4 regions of the Alteromonas infernus genome follow, and region 2 is predicted to be linked to each of the others. Evidence: predicted binding sites of a transcription regulator. Region 2 holds the regulator's gene; each other region holds the start of a gene.

Region 1 (4,570 bases), on a different contig from region 2:
ACGTCTTCTTTTAGTTGCTAACTATAAAGAGCCCGCTCTCGTCTGCATCTATTCGAACGGTCGATTCGGGTATCAGCTCACCAGCAAGCAGCTGATGGGCGAGCGGATTTTCCACCTGCACTTGAATAGCGCGCTTAAGCGGTCGAGCGCCAAATACAGGGTCAAAGCCCGCTTCAGCCAGCTTATCCATTGCCGCAGCAGACAGAGTAAGTTTGTAACCTTTGTCTGCCAATCTGGCTCTCAGAGAAGCGAGCTGAATTTTAGCAATAGACTTAATTTGCTCTTTCCCTAGTGGGTGGAATACCACAATGTCATCCACACGGTTAATGAACTCAGGTCTGAAATGTTGCCCTACAACATTCATTACCATCCCCTTCATTTCGTCGTACTGGCTTTCATTGTGCTTGTCTTGAATGATGTCTGAGCCTAAGTTAGAGGTCATGATCACGACCGTATTCTTAAAGTCTACCGTGCGACCTTGCCCATCTGTAAGCCTTCCGTCATCTAGCACCTGTAACAGAATATTGAAAACATCAGGGTGCGCCTTTTCCACTTCATCGAGTAGAATAACCGAATAAGGTTTGCGACGTACCGCTTCTGTTAAGTAGCCACCTTCTTCATACCCGACGTAACCTGGAGGTGCACCAACAAGACGCGCAACCGAATGCTTTTCCATGAATTCCGACATATCTATCCGTATCATGGCATCTTCAGTGTCGAACATAAAGCCAGCCAAAGCTTTGCACAGCTCAGTCTTACCAACGCCAGTTGGCCCTAAAAATAGGAACGAACCAATGGGGCGATTCGGGTCAGCGAGTCCAGCACGTGAGCGACGAATTGCATTAGAAACTGATTGAACGGCTTCTTCTTGACCAACCACCCGCTTGTGCAGCACATCTTCCATGCGCAATAACTTCTCGCGCTCTCCTTCTAGCATTCTGGCCACAGGAATACCGGTCCACCGAGAAAGTACATCGGCAATTTCAACGTCGGTTACTTTGTTTTTAAGCAATGTGGTTTCGCGAGTCTCGTTTTCCGCAGCCTGTTCTAGCTTTGCTTCTAATTCCGGTATACGTCCATATTGAAGTTCAGACATGCGGTTAAGATCAGAGGCTCTTCGCGCGATTTCTAAATCAAGTTTTGCCTGCTCTAGCTCACCTTTTATGGTTTGCGTTCCTTGCATCGCATCTTTTTCATCTAGCCATACTTTTTCAAGTTCAGCGTATTTAGTCTCAGCTTGCTCACGCTCTAGTTCAATCATCTCCAGGCGTTTATGGCTGGCATCATCGGTTTCTTTTGCAAGCGCCTGTTCTTCCAATTTTAGCTGTATAATACGGCGCTCTAAACGGTCCATATCTTCTGGCTTAGAGTCGATCTGTAAGCGTATGCTCGATGCCGCTTCATCGATAAGGTCAATTGCCTTGTCTGGAAGCTGGCGATCACTAATATAACGATGAGATAAACTTGCCGCCGCTACAATGGCTGGGTCGGTAATATCCACAGAGTGATGGAGTTCATAACGCTCTTTTAGACCTCGCAATATAGCGATAGTATCTTCAACGCTAGGCTCTTCTACCAATACTTTTTGGAAGCGTCGCTCAAGGGCTGCATCTTTTTCGATATATTGGCGATATTCATCCAGCGTGGTGGCGCCTACGCAGTGAAGTTCACCGCGGGCTAATGCTGGCTTAAGCATATTGCCTGCGTCCATAGCGCCATCGCCCTTCCCTGCTCCTACCATGGTGTGCAGTTCATCAACGAATAAAATAACGCGGCCTTCTTCTTTGGCAAGTTCATTTAGCACCGCTTTCAACCTTTCTTCGAACTCGCCGCGATATTTGGCACCAGCGACAAGTGCCCCCATATCTAGGGAAAGCACGCGCTTGTTTTTAAGTCCTTCGGGCACTTCGCCATTGATAATACGCTGTGCGAGGCCTTCAACAATGGCAGTTTTACCTACGCCAGGCTCACCAATAAGCACGGGGTTATTTTTTGTTCTACGCTGCAGTACCTGAACAGTTCGGCGAATTTCATCGTCGCGCCCAATGACAGGGTCAAGCTTGCCTTGCTCAGCGCGTTCGGTTAAATCGGTTGTATATTTTTCTAATGCTTGGCGGACGTCTTCGGCATTAGGGTCCGTTACTTTTTGACCACCGCGCATATCGTCTATCGCGCTTTCAATAGCATCTTTGGTAATATTTAAGCTCTTGAGAATTTCACCCAACCGCCCTTTGTCTTCAAGGGCAGCAAGCACAAAGATTTCAGAAGTGATATATTCATCTTTTCGCTGCTGCGCTATTTTGTCGCAAAGGTTTAGTAATATGCCGCTGTCTTTGCTTAACTGAACATCGCCACCAATGCCTTCAATTCGTGGCAAGCGCTCAATTGCTTGACTCAGTGCAGAACGTAACGCGTTAACATTGATATTAGCTTGATCGAGCAATGGTCGCACTGAGCCGCCTTGCTGATTAAGCATTGCCGTCATCAAGTGTACCGGTTCAATATATTGGTGGTCGCGCCCCAATGCGAGTGATTGAGCATCGGATATAGCGAGCTGAAATTTGCTGGTAAATCTATCTAATCTCATAATCTCAACCTAATAGATGAAAAAATTGTTATGTTCTATTTATGTAGGCTGGTGATTTGCTATTCAAGTATGAGAATGAAAAGTTAGTCCAAATGATAACAATTAATGCAATGAATTTGATGTAGCGCAAACATTGACGCAGTTTGAAACTAAACCTGTGAAGAAAATCGCAGCACCAGTGAGTTAGCGTATACCGATAACACTAACCATCCTTCCGGTGGTGCGCTTATGCTGATGGGTAGCTCTGCGATGAGAATAAAAACGATGTTCGTCTGAATAGGTACAAAAATGACTTTGCGTCACACTTTTTACACCAGCCTGTTCTAGTTGAACTTGCGCCACCAGCGGTAAATCTAATAAGCATTTACCGGGTTGGTCACTGGGCGCTACAGCGCCGTCAATATGGGAAAACCTGCGGCCTAGCTCGGCGTCCACTTCATAGCAAGGGCCGCTAATAGCAGGGCCAATCCACGCTATAACGTCTGCCGGTGAAGCACGAAAGTGCGCAATTGCATTGCTGATAATATTCGATTCCAGCCCCTTCCAACCGGCGTGTACCGCAGCCACTTCGCGGCCTTGTTTGTCACAAAGCAATATAGGCACACAGTCTGCGGTCATTACTGCACAAAAATGTGACTTAGATGCAGAATAAGCCGCGTCAGCTGTGGTATCTACACTAGGTAAAGCAACGACACGGTTACTGTGAATTTGCTCTAGCCAGGTAATTTTATCGCTATGGGGCAAAAGACGCCTGTTGGCTTTCACCAAAAGCAAGTCATCGCCCACATGACTCCCCACATTTAACCCTGCGAACTCGCCTAGGCTCGCGCCGCCAATTCTCGTGGTCGTGTATGCCTCAATATTAGGCGGGCATGCCCACGCAGGTTCAATCAACTCAAGTGTCGAAACTTTAGAAGCGTTCGCTGTCGTCGGTGCCATAGGTCTAAATACTCGCTAAAGCATATCCTGAGGATTGTCTTCAGTGTCTTTTTTAACGGCCTTAAGCAAATCTTGCATGTCTTGCGGTAAAGGCGCCTTCCACGTCATCCACTCTTCTGTCTCTGGGTGGAAAAGCGACAACTGCGCTGCGTGAAGTGCTTGGCGCTGGAAGCCGCGAAGTACCCCAATAAAATCTTCAGATGCACCTTTAGGTAAGCGCGGTCTTCCACCATACACTTGATCACCCAATAATGGATGCTTTATATGCGCCATGTGAACGCGAATCTGGTGGGTGCGTCCGGTCTCAAGTTTTAAGCGCAAATGGGTGTAAGCTCTAAACTTTTCTATAACGCGAAAGTGCGTAATTGCAGGTTTGCCCATTTCGCGAACTGCCATGTGCGTGCGTTTTGTAGCATGTCTGCCAATAGGTTCATCTACAATACCGCCCGCAACCATAGTGCCTAGAGCAATGGCTTCATATTCACGGCTCATCTCGCGGCGTTGTAGTTGGTCAACAAGGTGCGTTTGCGCAGGTATTGTTTTTGCCACAACCATCAAGCCTGTGGTGTCTTTGTCAAGACGGTGGACAATGCCTGCACGGGGAACTTTGTCAATTTCAGGATAGTGATTTAGCAATGCATTAAGCACTGTACCGCTTGGATTTCCCGCGCCAGGATGCACGACTAAATCAGCAGGTTTATTGATGACAAGAATATGCTCGTCTTCATAAACAATGTCCAATGCGATATTTTGTGCTTCGCTGGTTACTTGCACATCCATTTCTGCTTGCACTGTAACCAGTTCGTCCATTTGCATTTTATGACGAGGAACGGTTATTACCTCCCCATTCACAGAGACATTTCCGTCTTGAATCCAAGTTTTTAACTTAGAACGCGAATATTCTGGGAACAAATCAGCTAAAACCTGATCTAACCGTAAACCAAAATGCGCAGCTTCCGTTGAAGCTTCTAATTGTATTGTGTTCGGCGACTGTGTCATAACACCATTGATTACGTCTAAAAAAGGGTATTATAACAAGGATTC
Region 2 (4,570 bases):
CCTGGTTGCTTCTGGTCAAGGTTTACCGCAACTATGTCGAAGTGAATAGGCGCAATCTTCTTTAAAAACAATAAAATGTCCAGCATGGTGTAACTATCTTTACCGCCAGATAAACACACCATGACTTTGTCATTGTTTTCAATCATACCGAAATCGCCTATGGCTTTACCCACATTGCGGCGAAGGCGCTTCTGAAGTTTGTTGAAGTTGTACTTTTGCTTACTTTGCGCTGCGTTTAGTACCGACGCATCAGCACTGCTTGTGCCTAAACTCATAATTAACTAGCTTGGTTCGTGATAAAGCAAGCATTATACAATAAAGGGCCTTTTCTAGACCATGCCTGTATTCTTAAATTTACGCATAAAAGGTTGCTCGTAAGGTTAATGGCATCACACACTTAACGGCGACTCGAATCCGTCTGGCTTGATAGCCAATACGTCACAATTTAGCTCATCAATAACATGCTCCGCCGTGTTCCCAATAAGCGCGGCAGAAAGACCAACACGGCCTACAGTGCCTATAATGACGAGTTCGGCGTCTAATGTCTTTGCCACTTGTGGAATGACTTTTTCAGGTAGCCCTTCTCTGACAACACATTTTTCATCTGCAATGCCGTACTTTAACGCATGGCTTTTCATTTCTTTCTTATGATGATTTTTTACCGCGTCATGATAGGTATCAGGGTCAAATTCGGGCACCTCGATAGCAATATTAAGTGGCGTAGAAGGGAAGCTATTGACTAAATTAACCTTACCTTTTAGCAAGGCCGCATAATCATTGGCGATAACGGTAATCTTGTCGTTAAGCGCAGCATGTTCTTCGTCTTCACTGCCGACGTTTACAGCGGCAATGATCTCGCCGCCTTCTGGCCAATCATGCTCTTTAACTAATAAAACGGGGCGCGGACACTTACGCATTAAATGCCAATCGGTAGGTGTAAAAATAACGGAAGCCAGGTCGTCATGCTTTTTAGTGGCTTTTACAACAAGGTCAATTTGATTCTTAAGTGTGTAATAGATAATCGATTCGTAGGCACGATTGTTCCATTCAACCACGATGTCAGTTTCACCGAAGCCTTGTTCTTTAAGCTGCCCAGAGAGCCATTTAGCATGCTCATTGGTAACAGCATCTCGCATGGCTTCTCGCTCATCTGGACTTAACATAGTGGTCATATCATAAGACAAGTCGTAAACCACCATAATCGCAGTTACAGAGGCCCCGGTCTTTGATGCTAATTCATAAGCGCGACTTAACGCGGGCTGGTTATCTCGCTCGGCATCGACTACCGCAAGGATTCGTTTACACTCAATCATAACTCCCCCTAATACGAAGTTTGGTCGTGGCTGTGTGAACGGTAACGTTCAACAGTAACTTGTACTAACTATAAACGACAATGTGGAAAACGTAAGTTGTTTTAGATCAAGTATTTTATATTGCAAGGCAAGCAACAATGTATAGCGTCATTGCCAATAATGGGAAAAAAGGGTTATGGGAGTAGGAGTATAAAGCGCGCTGAATGCGCGCTTTTAGGAAGATAACCCCATTTAACCGAGTTAGACCACATTAGCCGTTACACACTATACTCGGGCCGTTAAGCACTTCTAGCTTGGTATTAAGGCGTTCAAAGTCCACAATCGTAATAAGTTTACCTTCAACTTTAATAATATCTTCTTTTTGGAAACGACTTAATAAGCGACTGATGGTCTCTATCGTTAAGCCAAGATAGTTACCTATCTCGTTACGCGTCATCGTAAGGTGAAATTCTCTGTGTGAAAAACCGCGTTCTTCAAAACGCTGAGATAAATGAGAGATAAAATACAAAAGGCGTTCTTCAGCCGTGCGTTTGTTGAGAAGCATTATCAAATCGTGATCATGTTTAATCTCTGCACTCATAAAGCTCATAATTTGATGGCGTAATTTAGGAAGCTGCATCGACATTTCGTCAAGCGTTTCGTAGGGCAACTCGCACACCATGGCGGTTTCTAGAGCCATTGTGTAACTTTGGTGCTTGTTTTCTCGAAGGGCATCAAAGCCAATGATGTCACCGGGAAAGTGAAACCCCGTTATTTGCTCTTCACCTTCAGAGTTAGTCACAAACGATTTAAATGACCCGGTTCTTACTGCATATAACGACTCAAACTTATCGCCGGTTTGAACAAGGGTATCACCTTTATGAAGGGGCTTTTTGCGCTCTATGATATCGTCGAGAGACTCTATTTCTGTCTTATTCAATGCAACAGGTAAACAGAGGTGACTGAAACTACAGTTCTGACAATGTATTGAAAATTCGCTTCCTTTGCTCATAAGACTGACTCTCTTAATGTACACATGATTATAGTACACGCATTTTCACATGAATGCGCCATAAATTAGATAAGTGGCATATATGGCCATTATCACAGCTATGACTTGTCTCACATAGCTGTGCTGAAAGCTTTGAACAAGATACTGGCTACCGGCACTTGCGGCTAACAGTGTGGGTAACGTTCCCAAACCGAAGAAAAACATAATGCCAGCGCCTTGCAATGCATTACCCGCTGCCAGAGACCAGGTTAGCGTTGAATAGACCAATCCACATGGTAGCCAGCCCCATATAAAGCCGTAGGGAACCGCGCTTAACGGCGTTTTGAAAGGAAGAAATCGTTTTGATAAAGGCTGAAGCTTTGCAAACAGGCCTTTGCCCGCGTTTTCTAAGACCGATAAACCCGTCCACCATTTCCCTAAGTAACAAGCGAGTAAAAGCAACATGATGCCGCTTAGAAGAGAGAGGGCATAATTAGCAAGCGGTACGAAGTCAGCAGCTATTTTTCCAAGCGCACCGGTAATGGCCCCTGCTAGTGTATAGCTAGTAATGCGTCCCATGTTGTAGGCGAGGGTGTAGGGCAATGCCGATGCCCCCTTTGGCGATACCATTCTAAGCGCTGCAACAATACCGCCGCACATGCCTACACAATGTACGCCTCCTGCTAAACCTATAAGAAAGGCAGAAAAGTAATTAATCCCGTCCATTATCTTCTTGGCTTTTTGCTGCCTTATCTTCTTGTATTTGTTTGCGCTGTTCGGCCAGTTTTTTCTCTTCTGGCGATAAGTCATCGTCAAAAAGAATGCTATAGCCTTGGCGGTCTAAATCCTCGAACTGATTGGTTTTTACCGCCCAAAAGAAAATGACAATAGCGACTGCCACAATAATGATGGCGATAGGAATTAATACGTAAATAATACTCATGCTATTTGCTCAAAAGTCGCGTTGAGTTTGTAACTACAATGATACTGCTTAATGACATACCCACAACCGCCATCCATGGAGAAAGTAAACCAGACACGGCGAAAGGCAATATTAAAAGGTTGTATCCCACAGCCCAGCCGATGTTTTGTCTTATTTTCTGTTTCACTTGATGTGAGGTTTTAATTAGCGCTGGTACAGATAACAGTTGATCGCCCAGCAATATAACGTCAGCAGCCGTTTTGGCAACGTCCGTTGCGTTACCCACTGCAATGGCAACATCTGCACTGGCAAGTACAGGTGCATCGTTAATGCCGTCGCCCATCATCATTACTTTGGCTCCCCCTTGCTGCATTTGCTGAACCGCTTCGTATTTTTGTTCAGGTGTTAAGCCGCCTTTCGCCGTTTTTATGGGCAAAGGCGCGGTTAGCGTATCAACGTTTTGTTGGGTGTCACCACTTAATACCGCAAGGGTATGGCTTTGCGACAAGATATCTAGAGTTTCATGGGTATCGTCACGAAGGGTGTCACGTACTTCAAAAGCAGCAATGATTTGCCCTTTTACTGTTAAAAATACATTGGCTGATGGGTAAGTATCTGATGATGGTAAGTTAGCCAGGCTAAATGCGGCAGAGCCCATTGAAAAATGTGTATCATTGATTACACCGCTAATGCCACCCCCAGGCGTTACGGAAAAATTATCCACCTTGTGTGATACCTTACCGTTAAAGGCCTTCGCGATTGGGTGTTCGGAACGAGCTTCAAGCGCGCAGGCTATCGCCATAGCGCTTTCGCTATCAATTCCGTCAGCAAACCACGCATTGGAAATCGTGAACTTGCCTTGAGTCAGGGTGCCGGTTTTATCCAATGCTATGGTGTCGATATTAGTGATCTGCTCGAGGGCGTCGGCGCGTTTTAGCAAAATGCCTTGGCGGTTTAATTTCGCCATAGCGCAGGTTAGCGCTGAAGGCGTGGCTAAACCTAACGCGCAAGGACAGGTTGCTACCAGCACAGATATAGTGATCCAAAAGGCATCGTCACTGCCGTTTACGTACCAAAACCCGTAAGTTAACGCTGAGATAACCAGTACGGCGCTCACGAAATAACGGGAAAAGTTATCGGCTAATTGTGCCGCTTTAGGCTTACTCGCCATAGCGCTTGCCTGAAGGCGGACAATTTGATTTACCAACGCATTTTTAAGTGTCTGAGTAACTTTTACCGTTAATGTGCCGTCCTGACAAACAGTACCGCCATAAACGGTGCTATTGGCTGACTTTCGCACCGGATTGAATTCGCCGGTAAGCATCGACTCGTCAACGGCAGCGCTCCCTTGTGTTACCAAACCGT
Region 3 (4,570 bases), on a different contig from region 2:
CGTCTTTATAGCTTTCTCTTAGCCACTTTTCTTTTGCTTTATCGCTTTGCGCTAATGCCAGTATGTTAAGCCCCTTATCGCGGTTAACCTCAAGTACTTTAAGCCCTAGTGCGTAAAGTAGCTGGTCGCGATAAAAACTGGCTGACACCCCTTCTGTTTCTGGGAATTCGCTATCTGCAAGCGATAACAATGTCTCATGGTTATAGAAGGCAAGCTGGCTTGAATGATTGGCATAAAACCACGCGGCCAGTGCATCGTCTTTACTTTCAAAGCGCGCGGTGTCGGTAACAGAATCAGAGCGTGTTCTCATTACCCCAAGGTCGCGCATAGAAAACTGATTTAAACGGCTTTTTGTGTTACCAAAATAAATAAACAATAAGAAGCGCAGGGCACTATCGAATAAACACACTAAGTAGCTTTCAAGTGAAAAACTCTCTGGCCATCCTCGGGCAGTAATTTGCTCACTAAGTAAGTTGACGAGTTTAGGTTTTCTCTGAGAAGCAAGACCCTGAATGCTGCCGTATTCTGACAAAAGCGCGAGCAGAGCATCTTTTGTCAAAACCCCAGCAATATCATTAAGCGTAGCGTGAGTTAAATCGCCAAACCAGCCGTCCTTAATTAAACAGTCAATTTGATGTTGAGGGGCAACAATTTCACCATAATTGAACTGCATTCTATCTATCACTGCATATTTGCGATTAGCCGCGCGAACCACAATACATTGCTTGTCCTCATCAAGGGCTTTGAAACGCTGAATAAAGCGCACAGCTTCACTGCTTAATAACGACTGGCTCGCCCCTTCAAAGAACGCGAGAAATTCATGAAAATGTGTCAGGTAATAACGGGGCGGTAAATCTTTTCGCATGGTGCATCTTTGGCTATGAAATCGGCAATAGTGTATATTTATACAGCCCAATTAATCAAATTAAATACGCCTATTTTAGTTATTGATTCCCTGTTTAAACTCGCACTCGCTGTTTCGATACCCATTGAAAAAAAGCCGCAAGCTGCGAATCGTCTAATAGATGCTGTAAACTATTGTAGTGTTTGGCCAGCGCCATTTCATCGTAGAATCGGTGGACACCGCTATGACATTGCCGGCAAATATATATGCCGGATTGAAGCTCTGCTTTAGTGTAATGCTTTTTGAAATAGTTACGCCGATGCATTTTTTTGGGGATGAGGTGATGAAACGTTAAACGGGTCTGTCTTTTACAGCACGGGCATACGCCTATCTTATTCACCACAATTCACCTTTAATAAAATCTACTTCCGTCTGCATCTAGCTTGCGTATGCCTAATCTCGCTCTCGCTTAGGCGCGCCTATCGCTTACACTTCTATGCCAGTGAGTAAATCCAGTCTTCTTTGCATTACGTAATAACACCAAATAATGATTACGAAGGCGAACTATTATGAGCTTAACCCGATCTATGGGCTTCTCTTGCCCCTACTGTATGGCACCAAACGATGTGGAAATAGATGAAGTTAACGACGTAGGTCAAGTACAGGTTCTTGATTGTCAGGTATGCTGCCAACCCATAGAGTTAACCGCATACCAAGACGCCGACGATATACACATTGAGGCAGAACGAGAGAATGACTAAGCAGTTTACTCGCAGTGATATAGATGCACTAGCGCAGCGCTATCGGGCCAACCTAATTAACAGCCTATCAGGTTTTAAGTCAGCTACCTTAGTTGGGACGAGTGACGGACAAACCAATAACCTGGCTATTGTCAGCTCTGTTGTTCACGTAGGCGCAAACCCTCCTCTTCTTGGCATGATCATGCGACCTCACACAGTAACGCGCGATACACTTAGCAATATTAAGCAACAAGGTTTCTACACACTCAATCATGTCTCAGCTGATTGGGTAGACAAAGCGCACCAAACCTCTGCACGCTACGCGCCAGAAGACAGTGAATTTGATGCCGTAGGCTTAACGCCTGTGTTTAGCGAAACGTTCAGCGCCCCTTACGTTAAGGAGAGTGAGATAAAAATGGGGCTTAAGGTAGCGCAACACTTTACCTTACTAAATGAAACCGAAATGGTCATTGGTGAGATTCAAGAACTTTTTCTACCTGAAGAAATTATTGATACCGAAGGTTACGCCGATATCGAACAAGCGAAAACAGCGTGCATCTCCGGGCTAGACAGCTATCACGGTACCTCGCGTATCGCACAGTTTGCCTACGCTAAGCCGGGCGCAGATTTATCGCAAAAATGAACCTTTTAGCGCAACTTCGGTCTTATTTGCATCAATAAGGGTTGCTACTGCCATATCGAACTCTGAAGTTTATTTAATCTAGATCAAAGGAAAATACGACTTTTCGTTCGATCTTTTTTCAAAAAGAGATAGTATTTAGATATGTAATAAAACCTGCCTCTTTGGGCAGGTTTTTGCGTTTAAAGCGCCGAATAAAAAAGAATCATTATCGTTTCTATCTCTTAAGGAGAATGTTATGAAATCTGTAAACCGCCGAGATTTCTTGAAGTTATCAGGCTCTACAGTTATAGGTCTGACGCTAGGTGGTGTAGCGTTGCGCGCACAAGCTCAAGAACAGCTAAGTGCCGACGACCCAACAGCGAAAGCATTAAACTACACACCGTCGTCTACCGTTGAAGGTTCAAAGTGCGCTAACTGCATGTACGTGCAGGGAGCTGATGGTGAACAATACCGTCCTTGTAACATTTTCCCTAATAAGCTGGTAAATGCGGATGGCTGGTGTAGTGCTTGGGTCAAAAAGCCGGGCTAAGATAGCGGCCACGCTGATAGACGATTGAAAGCCCTCGATATTATCGAGGGCTTTTTTATTGCTTGAAGGATGTATTCACTCCCTTGCGGCAAATGCTTAACGAGGGTCGCTAAGGCCTGCTTCTATACCTTTTAAACGCGGGTTATCAAAGCGCGTGGGTAATAAACCGGGCTTGATAAAAAAGCCGTGTTTTGCTTCAAAAATGCTGCCTATTTCTAGCACTTTCTTATCTTGCCATTTGCCGCCGATGAAACTAATGCCTACCGGAAGATCTTTTACTTGCCCAGCAGGCACAGTTAAATGCGGATAACCGGCAATAGCGGCCAAATACCCAATCCCGATGAAGCCCACTGGTGAGTGGTCGCCGTATACGCCATCAATTAAAAATGAAGGGCTATTCGATGGCGCAACCAATACGTCAACATTGTGCTTCGACAATAAGGCGTCTATACCGTTTTCCCCAGCGGTATCTCGGATAAGGCGCAGTGCATGTTTGTATTCGTCACTGTCGATAGCAGAAGAGGCTAAGGACTTCTCAAAGATATCTTGGTCAAATAACGCTAACTCTCTGGGTGTAGCCTGGTTGAACTCGATGAGCTCAGACAGGTTTTTAGCGGGAAGCGATGCAGGAGAGTTCGACAGGTACTCGTTAATGCTGTGATGGAACTCGCTTAGCAACACATTGTATGAATCTGCCCAAAAGGAATCCGGCTGAGAAAAATCACTGATATCTACGAGGGTTGCACCAGATGCTTCCAACTGCTTTAACGCTTTTTCATAAACAGCCAATACGTGAGGGTTATCACCTTGTCGGTAGCGCACCACACCAATACGCTTACCTTTTAAGTCTGTGGCAAGCAGCGACGAAGAGGGGACTTCAAGAAGGTGGTCGTCAGCGTTTTTAGTTGCGCTATCGTTTTTATCGGCGCCAGCCATAACTGAGGCCATTAACCACGCGTCTTGTACACTCGATGTCATTGGCCCAGCGGTGTCCTGGCTAAATGAGATAGGTACAATATGGGTTCTAGAAAGTAAACCCACGGTTGGTTTGAAACCTACCACTCCGTTAATAGAAGCTGGACAGATAATAGAGCCATTGGTTTCCGTACCCACGGCGAGGGACGCCAAGCGCAGCGACATAGCCGCTCCCGAGCCCGACGAGGAACCACAGGCACTTCTCGATAGCATGTGCGGGTTACGAGTAAGCCCGCCTACCGCGCTCCAACCACTTATTGATGATTCAGAGCGAAAATTTGCCCACTCCGATAAATTAGTTTTACCCAGAACAATGGCACCGGCTGCTTTCAGTTTTGCCACAATGGGTGCATTTCGCCCAGTGTTATTGTTAAGTAGCGCCATCGAGCCCGCCGTTGTAGGCAGTTCATCGCTTTCGATATTATCTTTCAGCAAAACAGGTATACCTGCTAACGGGCCCAGCGTCTTGCCGTTCGCCAGTTGCTTATCAATAGCATTCGCTTCTTCTAGCGCATTGGGGTTCACTGACAACACACTATTTACCTTGCCATCTAGCTGTTCAATACGCGCTAAATAACCTTTTACCAAGGCCGCAGACGTAATCTCGCCACTGGCAATAGCCTGTGCTTGCTGATGTGCGGGTTTACCCAAATAGTATTGCGTTTCGTTCGCTTGGTTTGAGTTAGAGGGGGTTGAGTGAGAAACACACGCCGTACAAATTACGGCAGCGACCAGTAAATACCACTGCTTCAACATAAATCTTTCCTTAACGCATAATCCCAGTGCCTGTTTTTTTACTGTTAAACAAAAACAGCAAGTCACAGACGTTAGAGTAATGA
Region 4 (4,570 bases), on a different contig from region 2:
GGTCAAGGTTATCATTTTCAAATTGTCTGCCGCCAACAGAGGGAAACAGCGCAAAGCGGTAGTCGGTCTCACCTACTTTGTGATGGTGCAACGTACTGCCGTTTATGGCAGTAGGCGCGGCCAAGGGAATTTCATTCTCTATAAGTTCTTGAGCAAACTCATGCTCTTCGCTGATTTGAGTGTCGCTCCAGCGGCCTGGGCGATAGAACTTGGCAACGTAACGCTTGCCATCTTCGGCAAGAAATTGGTAAACCCGGTTTTCATAGCTGTTAAGCGCTAACAAGCCGCTTTGAAGAAAAATGCCCTGGCTTTCCAGGGCATCTAATATGGTATCTGGGCTAAGCCCAGAGAAAGAAAAATCTGTCATCGATAAAGGAACTTCGTTGGTTCATCAACCGTAACCGTTTCTCCATCAATTGTGGTGGTTACACTGATAAAAATATCGGTAACCGTATCTTCCAGATTATAGGCGTCGGTTGCAACTGAAATCGGTGTACTGTAAACCGTACCACCGACAACCGTAACCGTTTGCTCACCTATGTATTCGTAATCAGGTAGCCCTTTCACTGCAATAGTGTAGGTTTGGGTTTGCTGAGTTTTATTTAAAACCTTAATGGTATATACGTTTTCTATCAGGCCTTCATTGGTTTCACGGTATAGCGAGTTTCTGTCGCGAATAATGTCCACCTCGGTGGGGCTTCGCGTCCAAATGTTGGCAAATAGTAAGCCTGTCATAACGATAAGCACTACAAAATAGCCAATCAGCTTAGGGCGTAAAACGTGCGTTTTACCGCCAGCCAGTTCTTCTTCTGACGTAAAACTAATCAGGCCTTTGGGGTAACCCATTTTATCCATAACGCCGTTACAGGCATCGACACAGGCACCACAGTTAATGCACTCGTATTGAAGGCCGTTACGAATATCAATGCCAGTGGGGCACACTTGTACGCACAGGTTGCAATCAATGCAATCGCCTAAGCCTTTCTCTTTTACCTGCTCGTGACTAAGTTTCCGGGGGCGCGGCCCGCGCTGCTCACCTCGAGTTGCGTCGTAAGATACAGTGAAGGTATCTTTGTCGAACATGGCTGACTGGAAGCGGGCATAAGGGCAGATATGAGTACACATGATTTCTCGCATATAACCCGCGTTACCATAGGTACAGACTGCAAAGAAAATAACCGAAAAGCCCGCCCAAAAGCTTGTGTCAAAGGTAGCAAAGTCAATAAATAAGGCACCAATGGGGGTAAAGTAACCCACAAAAGTTAAGGCAGTAAGCAAGGCAACTATTACCCACGCTGTGTGTTTGGCTGTTTTCCTTAGAAATTTATCTACGTCCATTTTACGCGCATCAAGCGCTATGCGCTTATTGCGTGGGCCTTCGAATTTCTCTTCAAACCACGTGTAGATATAAACCCACGTGGTTTGTGGGCACATAAAGCCACACCACACTCTCCCTGCAAAGGTTGTCACAAAGAAAAGTGCAAAGGCCGAAACAATGAATATATAGGCTAATAAAGTAAGGTCTTGAGGCCACAAAGTAAGCGAGAAAATAGTAAACCGCTGCTCACCAATATCTAGTAGAACCGCCTGGTGGCCGTTGTATTGAATCCATGGAATAACGGCAAACAAGGCCAAAAAGAAAAGGCCAAAGAAACGTCTGAAGGTTTCAAGAGGCCCCTGAACGGCGCGCACATAAATACGGCTGCGTGAATCATGGCGCTTACCCTCTGCACTACCTTTCGGCTTATGCACTTTTACCGGCGTAACGGTCTTTACCGGTATTTTTTCATTCATAGCTTAACCTTATGTAGATGTAGCGAACTGCCTGCGCAGTATAACTGCGATCTCAACATCGTATTTAATATAGATCAATAATGGGGCGTATGATCTAACTTTTAGGACTTTCAGTCAATACTGAAAGTTTAGAAATTTCACGAATGACATAGCGTAACGCGTTGATTTCTCGTTTAACCGTAAACACTTTTATACAGCTCGTGAAAATCGTTCTAGATGCGTACTACTATACATGAGTATAGATTGTCGTATTTACAGATAAACCCGTAAGCCATTAATATCGGCGACAATATTATGGTCAAATACTGTCTAAATCATGTACATTAGACTTACTCTAAAATGGAATTTGGCAAAAAGAAGTTAGGTGATCTGTTTTTAAGTTGTGTGTAACTTGAAGCTATTTGTTTAAAACGTGCGTCAACGTTAACTGGGAAGTTATGTTAAGGTTCTTTATTATCGCGGCTGAAATAATCGTTCTGGTTTTGGTACTGCGATCCCCGTTTGTTCAGTACCTCTTTGAGGATATCCAACACTCAGTGTCAGATTGGCTTGTGGCTTTTTCTACCTTGCCAGAACGCAAAGAGTTAGGAAGCCTGCAGGATAAAATTAATATTGAGTTAAGCCCGCTGAAGCCCTATCAGCAAACCTACGTGAAGCAAATAACGGTTAGCAGTGCCAGTGTGAAGCGCTTCTACCTTACCTATTGTGAAAATGACGACATAAACCCAAATTTTACGGGAACTAAACGCGCTCAACTTTGCCTAATCATCAAGCAGTCACCGGTTATGCAGGTCGCCAAGCAAAACTAACCTAAGTTTAACTCTGTAGGTGTGTAGTGCGCAGGGCGATTATAGTTCGGACAAACTATTTTTAAAGCTTGCTAACTTATGGTCGAATCGACTGAATTTAGGAGCATAAAAGTGAATAAACTACGTACTTTTTCTTGTTTGAGTTGCGCCGCAGCAGTAGGTTTACTAGCGGCTCTTGCTCCCTCCCAGGCAGCGGAAGTCAACATTACGTGGGAAGAGCCTGAATCTTACAGCGATGTAAGGCCAACCAATGAATCGCGCAAACGTTTTCGCGAACGCACGTTAGAAGAGCTTGAGTCCCATATTGCAGAGCTAGCGAGTAGCTTACCGGAATCACAAGTGCTCTCTATGACAGTGACTAATGTAGACCTTGCCGGACAGGTATGGCCGAGCCAGTTTGTCGGCTTTGGCTCAGGTGCGGGAAGCGACGTTCGCATTATCAAACGCATCGATATACCGCGCATGACCTTTAGCTACACGTTAGCCAGCGAAGATGGCAAGGTGATTTTTAAGTGCAAAAGGTGTGAAGCTTAAAGATATGGATTTTATGGAGTCGAATATTCGTCGCAACCGAACAGAGTCCTTATCTTATGAGAAAGCCATGTTGAATGACTGGTTTTCCGATACTTTTTCTACGCAAGTTGCCGCAACGAATTAGGGCAGCTGCAGAGCATATTGCAAGCAGAGACTTAAGGCAATAAAAAAGGTCACTTCAATGAAGTGACCTTTTTTGTGCCTTCGGCTTATCAGAAGTAGATAAGCCGAGCTTAGCTGTTATATTTTAAAGGTAATCAAACTCATTACCTGAAACGGCGAGGGTACTTTCTGGGCCTGCTTTATATGCGGCTTTGTGAGCATCGCGACGTACAAGAATTCTCTCCATGTAGAAATCACGAGTTTTCATCTTCGATGCCGCGAGCACTGCATTGCCGACATGCTGAGCTTTGTCAGCCATACTGTACCAAAGTACGCCAATGAGTGAATACGCGCTGTAAGCTAGATAATCGCAGGCTGCTGAAGCTGCCGTAGTCGCATCCATACCTAAGCAATCAGCAGAAGAGGCGCGCCAATCATCAAGGATGCCTTGCGCAAGATTTTTCGCTTCGCTGTCTTGTATATCGCCAACTAAAGCAGAGAATGCCTTATAGGTCGCTTCCATCATTTGACCACCGTCGCGGGTTAGCTTTCGGCCTATTAGGTCAAGCGCTTGAATGCCGTTAGTTCCTTCATAAAGCATAGCAATGCGCACATCACGCATAAGCTGCTCCATTCCCCACTCGCGAATAAAGCCGTGGCCACCGAACACTTGAACACCTAAGCTTGTGGTTTCAAGGCCCATATCGGTCATAAAGGCTTTACAGATTGGCGTTAAGAATTGCAGAATCTTCTCTGCATCTTCTTTTTCTTGCCCTTCACCGAGCTTCTCAACGTCCATAAACTTCGCATAAAAAAGCGAAAGGGCGCGGCAGCCTTCTATCAGAGACTTTTGAGTAAGCAGCATTCGAGCTACGTCAGGTTGAAAGACAATAGGGTCAGCTTTGCCGTCTGGATTTTGAATACCTTGAGGCGCGCGAGACTGCACACGTTCACGTGCATAAGTCAGGGCACCCTGGTAAGACGCTTCTGCAGCCCCTAAACCTTGAAGGCCCACTTGGAAGCGCGCGTCATTCATCATGGTGAACATACAGGCTAGACCTTGGTTTTCTTCACCCACCAAGTAACCTTTAGCGCCGTCAAAATTCATCACGCAAGTAGGGCTCGCTTTAATTCCCATTTTGTGTTCAATACTGCCCACGGACAGGGTGTTTGCTTCACCTGGTTCATTGTTCGCATCTGGCAGGAACTTAGGTACTAAGAAAAGACTTATTCCTTTTACCCCTTTGGGCGCATCGGGAAGGCGGGCAAGCACAAGGTGAATAACGTTCGAGCTCCAGTCTTGGTCTCCAGCCGTGATAAATATCTTGTTA

What was found. The regulator FNR, encoded in region 2, switches genes on or off when oxygen is low (the NO sensors DNR and NnrR bind a similar motif). The targets are predictions, from matches to a motif close to TTGATCTAGATCAA.
Region 1: clpB (ATP-dependent chaperone ClpB) is a predicted target of FNR. The motif match lies at 2,704-2,717, and genes of this name have one in related genera.
Region 3: ACX5J7_RS02710 (high-potential iron-sulfur protein) is a predicted target of FNR. The motif match lies at 2,301-2,314, and genes of this name have one in related genera.
Region 4: ccoG (cytochrome c oxidase accessory protein CcoG) is a predicted target of FNR. The motif match lies at 1,859-1,872, and genes of this name have one in related genera.

The regions. Positions count from the first base shown of each region.
Region 1 covers NZ_CACSIG010000045.1:77,793-82,362, reverse strand. Annotated here, with positions in the region: gene clpB (ATP-dependent chaperone ClpB) at 11-2,587, opposite strand; gene pgeF (peptidoglycan editing factor PgeF) at 2,771-3,526, opposite strand; gene rluD (23S rRNA pseudouridine(1911/1915/1917) synthase RluD) at 3,542-4,525, opposite strand.
Region 2 covers NZ_CACSIG010000037.1:28,453-33,022, forward strand. Annotated here, with positions in the region: gene ttcA (tRNA 2-thiocytidine(32) synthetase TtcA) at 1-275, opposite strand, end outside; gene uspE (universal stress protein UspE) at 390-1,313, opposite strand; gene fnr (fumarate/nitrate reduction transcriptional regulator Fnr) at 1,564-2,304, opposite strand; gene ACX5J7_RS10220 (sulfite exporter TauE/SafE family protein) at 2,350-3,009, opposite strand; gene ccoS (cbb3-type cytochrome oxidase assembly protein CcoS) at 2,996-3,226, opposite strand; gene ACX5J7_RS10230 (heavy metal translocating P-type ATPase) at 3,228-4,570, opposite strand, start outside.
Region 3 covers NZ_CACSIG010000008.1:173,013-177,582, forward strand. Annotated here, with positions in the region: gene ACX5J7_RS02690 (exonuclease domain-containing protein) at 1-865, opposite strand, end outside; gene ACX5J7_RS02695 (hypothetical protein) at 881-1,135, shown strand; gene ACX5J7_RS02700 (zinc ribbon domain-containing protein) at 1,414-1,605, shown strand; gene ACX5J7_RS02705 (flavin reductase family protein) at 1,598-2,227, shown strand; gene ACX5J7_RS02710 (high-potential iron-sulfur protein) at 2,463-2,756, shown strand; gene ACX5J7_RS02715 (amidase) at 2,853-4,487, opposite strand.
Region 4 covers NZ_CACSIG010000017.1:111,486-116,055, forward strand. Annotated here, with positions in the region: gene ACX5J7_RS04315 (serine/threonine protein kinase) at 1-367, opposite strand, end outside; gene ccoG (cytochrome c oxidase accessory protein CcoG) at 364-1,794, opposite strand; gene ACX5J7_RS04325 (hypothetical protein) at 2,331-2,603, shown strand; partial or broken gene ACX5J7_RS04330 (DUF3016 domain-containing protein) at 2,715-3,261, shown strand; gene ACX5J7_RS04335 (acyl-CoA dehydrogenase family protein) at 3,385-4,570, opposite strand, start outside.